DNA from 2 places in the Thermosynechococcus sp. HN-54 genome. Region 1 is predicted to be linked to the other one. Evidence: predicted binding sites of a transcription regulator. Region 1 holds the regulator's gene; the other holds the start of a gene.

Region 1 (3,118 bases):
ATTCGAGAGGAAAATACCATCGGGGTCATAGCTGAGAATGGTTTCTGCTGGTGTATCCGCCGGCACGACAATCACACGGCAGCCATAGCTGGCCAAGCGACGGAGAATGTTGCGCTTCACGCCAAAATCAATGGCCACAACCGTCAAGGGTGGCTCTTCGGTGGCCGTTTGGGGACGAAATTCCCAAGCTGGGGGCGTCGGTTCTGTCCATTCATAGGGGGTGCGAGTGGTCACCACCTTGGCGAGGTTTTGTCCCTGCATACTGGGAGCGGCAAGGACTTTTTGCAGCAGTTCAACGGGGTCAAGGATTTCCGTGGAGATGCCGCCATTCATGGCACCGACGGTGCGAATTTTGCGGGTGAGGGCGCGGGTGTCAATGCCATAAATTGCAGGAATGCGATGGGCTTTGAGGTAATCAGGTAAGGATTGTTGCGATCGCCAGTTACTAGGCACGTCACAGATGTTGCGAGCAACCGCACCCCGCACTTGCGGCCGATCCGACTCATCATCTTCGGGGGTGGTTCCGGTATTGCCTAGCTCAGGGTAGGTAAATGTCACAATTTGTCCACAATAGCTAGGGTCGGTGAGCACCTCTTGATAGCCCGTTATGCCGGTGTTAAAAACCACTTCGCCAATGGCCGTTCCCGGTGCCCCAAAGGAAAAACCGCGAAAGACGGAACCATCGGCAAGAACCAGCAAGGCGGGTGTAGGCATTTCAATATCTCCAACTGGGAAAGCCCAATAGTTTATTGTGCATGATAAAGTCAGCCGTTGACTGCACAAGAATTCTCTGATGTTTTGATTTCTTTACTTGCGGCGACTCACCTGCTCAGTTAAATAATCTGCCGCTGTGGCCACTAGGGGAATAATCCGTGCATAGGGCATCCGGGTCGGCCCTAGAATGCCAATACTGCCCACGGGCGAGTTCCCGTAGCAATAGCAAGAATACACCAATGTACAAGACTGCATGGGAGCTAGGGTATTTTCGCTGCCAATGCGAATTTGCACCTGCGAGGGGGCTTGGCTATTTGCACCGATTAGCGGGGCGAGTTGATCCTGTTGATCCTCAAGAAGATGCAGCAGCATTTGTACCTGCTCCACTTGGGAGAACTCCGGCTGCTGGAGAACACCGGCAAGACCACTCATGACAAAGGAGGTTCCTTGGTGGCTGTAGCGATCGCTCAATTGCTGAAGCAGGGTTTGCAGCTGCTGGCCGTAGGCCTGAAACTCCAAGTCCAGTTTTTGCCAGTCAATGGCACTGAGTTCCACTAGCGATCGCCCCTGCAACTGATGGTTGAGGAAGTTGGTCAGTACCTGTAGGGTGCGCTCCCGTAGCTCAGGGTTTTCTTCCCCTTGACCCAATTGGATGAGGGCGGATTGGGTTTCGTAGGTATCGAGAACAAGAATCACCATCACCTGATGGGGATCCAAAGCGACCAGTTGAATCACCCGAATCTGCCGCTCCAAACGATTGGGCAGCGTAATCAGCGTAATGTAACCACTGAGATCCGAGAGTAACTGCGCGGCTTGCCGCAAGATCACCTCAAGGCGTTGTTGTCCCCAGATAAACCGCTCACTCAAAAGACTCTCAGCTTTACGGGCGACATCGGGAATGGGCTGGACAAGTTCATCCACATAAACGCGATAGCCAGAATCAGAAGGGACTCGTCCTGCGGAGGTGTGGGGTTGATAGAGCAGGCCACTTTTCTCTAGCAGCAGCATCGTATTGCGCACCGTGGCCGGGCTGACGTTGAGGTTGTATTCGGTGGCGATCGCTTTTGAACCGACAGGTTCTGCCGTGGCAATGTAATGGTTAATCGTGGCGCCAAGAATTTGCTTTTGGCGATCGCTGAGTTCAATCGTCATAACCCCTTACACCTGCGATTTCTTATTGCTGTTTTTTATTTATTTTATTTATCTATAAACTAGCCTTCCCATTTCAGCAATGATGCCCTGCAACGACTGCGGGGGGCGATCGGGTTTTTGTAACCAAAAATAATGAGACTATTAAAGTATATCAATTAAGATTGTGAAGTTTTTTATGCTAAGTCAGCGAAAATTCTCAGTCGCTAGGATCACCTAAGTACAAGCTGCCGCTGCTTTTGTACCCTGATTTAGAAAGGTTGCTCAGCCAACCCTATGAAACCGCAGAACTGCCACAGGAGCGGGAAGCCTATCTCCTCTCTTGGGAGCCAAACACGGCACTGGAAATGGTTAAGAAACACTGCCAATAGGGGATTCCCAAATAAATCGCAGATGGATAGACCAAGGCTGTGGGGGGCGGCTGGTGACCTCTATGGCATGTAAAAACTCCCGTAGATAGAACCGTTGCTCTGCTGCCGAGAGTTGGTACCAAAATTGCGGCTGACCAAGGGTAACCGCCAGTTGCAACAGATTGCTAGGGGGCAATTGTAACCGTTGAGCCTCAAGCTGTGCCCGTTCCCCCGCCAGTTTATAGCGGCGCAGTTGAGCAGTTTCGGTATCCAAAAGGCCTTGGGTTTCTAGTTCGCCAAGGTGGTGCAGTTGGGCTTCAATCGCCTGAATTTCAGCGGTCAGCGGTGGCGTCGGCACCGACAGTTGGGCGATCGCGCGCGGCAGGCGTTGGGCAATTTGATCAATCACAGCAGTCAGGGCTGCGTTGTAGGGGATGCTGCGACACTTGGGGGAGAGGGGACAGTGCAGGGGACGCAAATAGGCGTATTGACTGGGTTGACGATAGGGTTGCACCTGAGTCCGCCCAAAGCGTTGCTGACACTCGCGGCAAACTACCAAGCCTGCCAGCGGATGGGGGGCACTGGCACTGCGACGGGGTAAAGAGCGTTGCCGCCGCAATAACCGATCCACCTGAGCCGCTTCCTCAGGGGCAATGAGGGGGGGATGGGTTTGGGGAATCACCGTATGCCCTTGGTAGTAGAGATGTCCCCGATAGACAGGATGCGTCAACCAGCGGCGACCCGTTGCAATGCTAATCCGCTTGTGATGGGTATTGGCAATAAAGCGCACCGCGGCACTGAGGGAGCCATAGAGGAGAAAATGCTCGACAAAATCCTTGACAACAGCTGCTGCTGCTCGATCAATCACATAGTGCTCCTTGCCGCGGCGATAGCCATAGGGGGCA
Region 2 (3,118 bases), 370 kb from region 1:
ATGGCGGTGGGCGGGTTTACCGTTGCCTTTAGTACCGCAGTGTGGCTACTCCTCAATGCCACCATTGGCATCCGCGTTTCGCCAGAAGAGGAAATCGAGGGATTGGATATTGGCGAGCATGGTATGGAGGCCTATGCGGGCTTCCTCTTCCGTGAGGAAGTCAAAGGATTTGTGGATCTCCTAAAGCGGATGTCCGGCAGTGGTCGCTCCTAGGGTAGGCTTAACGCTCCTATTGACACTGGGGGCGTTGCTGGTTCTTAGCCCCCTCCTGGTGGTGCTCTGCACCTCCGGCTGGCCACCGGGAACCTTACCGACTCAATTGCTGCCGCCCCAAGGTTGGACATGGCAAAGCTACCAAGCAGCGTGGCAGCAGGGAAACTTTATCTTGGCTTTTGCGAACTCAACTGTTGTGGCCTTAGCGGTGACGGCGCTCCAGTTGGTGACCTCCGCCTTGGCAGGTTATGCGTTGGCGCGGCTTTCCTTTCCGGGGCAGCAGACAATTTTGCTGCTGATGCTGGCGACGCTGGTGATCCCGTTTCAACTCCTAGTGATCCCGGTGTTCTTGATTCTGAAGGCGGGTCATCTGATCAATACCTATGGCGCCTTGATCTTGCCGACGGCGGCCAATGGCTTTGGCGTCTTTTTGATGCGGCAGTTTTTTCTCACATTGCCTGTTGCGCTTGAGGAGGCAGCTCTCTTGGATGGGGCAAATCGCTGGCAAGTGCTCTGGCATATTCTCTTGCCCCTGAGCCGACCGGCCTTGGTCACGCTCTTTATCTTCACCTTCATTGGGGAGTGGAATGATCTCTTTAAGCCCTTGGTCTTTACCACTAAGCCAGAACTGATCACGGTGCAGCTGTCCTTGGCCAACTTTCAGGAGCAGTTCACCAATGATTGGCCGTTGATGATGGCGGCGGCGGTGATTGCCACTGTACCGGTGATGGTGGTGTTTGTGTTTGGGCAACGGCAATTGATTCGCGGGATTGCCACCACAGGGTTAAAAAACTAACTGTTCCGTTCGGAAAACCGTACTGCAACACGAGTTGCGATCGCTAACTGTCTGTCGCTACATTAGCACTCGAAGGGTGAGAGTGCTAAACAATTGCAAGTGATGCTCTTGCCCCTCAGAAACTGCGCGATGAGCCGTGCAGTGAGTGCTATCAATCCATACTCTTACAATTGGGAGAACAGTACGCTATGGCAGCCATATCTCTAAGCGTTTCAACTGTGAAGCCTTTGGGCGATCGCATTTTTGTCAAAGTCAGCGAAAGTGAAGAACGTACCGCAGGGGGCATCCTCCTGCCCGACAACGCCCGTGAAAAACCCCAAGTGGGCGAAGTGACCGCCGTCGGTCCCGGCAAACTCACTGAAGACGGCAAGCGTCAGCCCATGGATGTGAAAGTGGGGGACAAAGTGCTGTACTCCAAATATGCCGGTACCGAAGTGAAACTGGCGGGTGAAGACTACGTTCTCCTCTCAGAAAAAGACATCTTGGCCATTGTTGGCTAAGTCGCTGACACTCCTTCATCTCTGTGCGATTTTTCATCACTGTTGAACGATTGAGGTAGGAAACACATATGGCGAAGCGCATTATCTACAACGAAAATGCTCGTCGTGCCCTCGAAAAAGGGATGGACATCTTGGCTGAATCTGTGGCCGTGACCCTTGGTCCTAAAGGGCGGAACGTAGTTCTGGAGAAAAAATTTGGGGCGCCGCAAATTGTCAATGACGGTGTCACCATTGCTAAAGAAATCGAACTCGAAGATCACATTGAAAATACCGGTGTGGCTCTCATCCGCCAAGCCGCCTCGAAAACCAATGATGCTGCCGGTGACGGTACGACTACGGCAACGGTTCTCGCCCATGCCATGGTGAAAGAGGGGCTGCGCAACGTTGCTGCGGGTGCTAACCCCATTGCCCTGAAACGCGGGATTGACAAAGCCACTCACTTCCTCGTTGAAAAAATTGCTGAACACGCCCGTCCAGTGGAAGATTCCAAAGCCATTGCCCAAGTGGCGGCGATCTCTGCAGGTAACGATGAAGAAGTGGGTCGGATGATTGCCGACGCCATGGACAAAGTGGGCAAAGAAGGCGTGATCTCCCTCGAAGAAGGCAAATCCATGACCACCGAACTGGAGGTCACCGAGGGGATGCGCTTTGACAAGGGCTACATCTCCCCCTACTTTGCCACCGACACCGAGCGCATGGAAGCCGTGCTCGATGAACCCTTCGTACTGATCACCGACAAGAAAATTACCTTGGTGCAAGATCTGGTGCCGATCCTCGAACAAGTGGCTCGCGCCGGTAAGCCCTTGGTGATCATTGCTGAGGACATCGAGAAAGAAGCGCTGGCGACCCTTGTGGTCAACCGTCTGCGCGGTGTCTTGAATGTGGCTGCGGTGAAGGCTCCCGGCTTTGGCGATCGCCGCAAAGCGATGCTCGAAGATATTGCTGTCCTCACAGGCGGTCAAGTGATTACCGAAGATGCCGGTCTGAAGCTGGAAAACACCAAGCTGGATATGCTCGGTAAAGCCCGCCGCATCACGATCACCAAAGATCACACCACGATTGTGGCGGAAGGCAATGAAAAAGCCGTCAAAGCTCGCTGCGAGCAAATCCGTCGTCAAATCGAAGAAACTGACTCCAGCTACGACAAAGAAAAACTGCAAGAGCGGTTGGCCAAACTGGCGGGTGGTGTGGCGGTAATTAAAGTCGGTGCTGCCACCGAAACCGAAATGAAAGATCGCAAACTCCGTCTGGAAGATGCGATCAACGCCACCAAAGCCGCCGTCGAAGAAGGCATTGTGCCCGGTGGTGGAACCACCTTGGTGCACTTGGCTCCCCAGCTGAGCAATTGGGCCGCTGAGCACCTGACGGGTGAAGAACTGATTGGTGCCAACATTGTCGAGCGTGCCCTCAGCGCACCCCTGCGTCGCATTGCTGAGAACGCGGGTCAAAATGGTTCTATCATTGTCGAACGGGTCAAAGAAAAACCCTTCGATGTGGGTTATGATGCCGCCAAAGATGAATATGTCAACATGTTCGATGCGGGTATCGTTGACCCTGCCAAAGTCACTCGCTCGGCTCTGCAAAATGCGGCCTCTATTGCCGGTATGGT

The links. Region 1 encodes HrcA, which represses chaperone genes, less so after heat shock. Its sites were predicted from a motif close to TTAGCACTCNNANNNTNNGAGTGCTAA; they were not measured.
Region 2: the regulator HrcA is predicted to act here: its motif matches at 1,072-1,098, upstream of groES (co-chaperone GroES).

What each region holds. Positions count from the first base shown of each region.
Region 1 covers NZ_CP098039.1:57,221-60,338, forward strand. The annotation lists gene carA (glutamine-hydrolyzing carbamoyl-phosphate synthase small subunit) at 1-714, opposite strand, end outside; gene hrcA (heat-inducible transcriptional repressor HrcA) at 808-1,866, opposite strand; gene NBE99_RS00270 (recombinase family protein) at 2,215-3,118, opposite strand, start outside.
Region 2 covers NZ_CP098039.1:2,394,434-2,397,551, reverse strand. The annotation lists gene NBE99_RS11750 (ammonium transporter) at 1-213, shown strand, start outside; gene NBE99_RS11745 (carbohydrate ABC transporter permease) at 233-1,009, shown strand; gene groES (co-chaperone GroES) at 1,198-1,509, shown strand; gene groL (chaperonin GroEL) at 1,578-3,118, shown strand, end outside.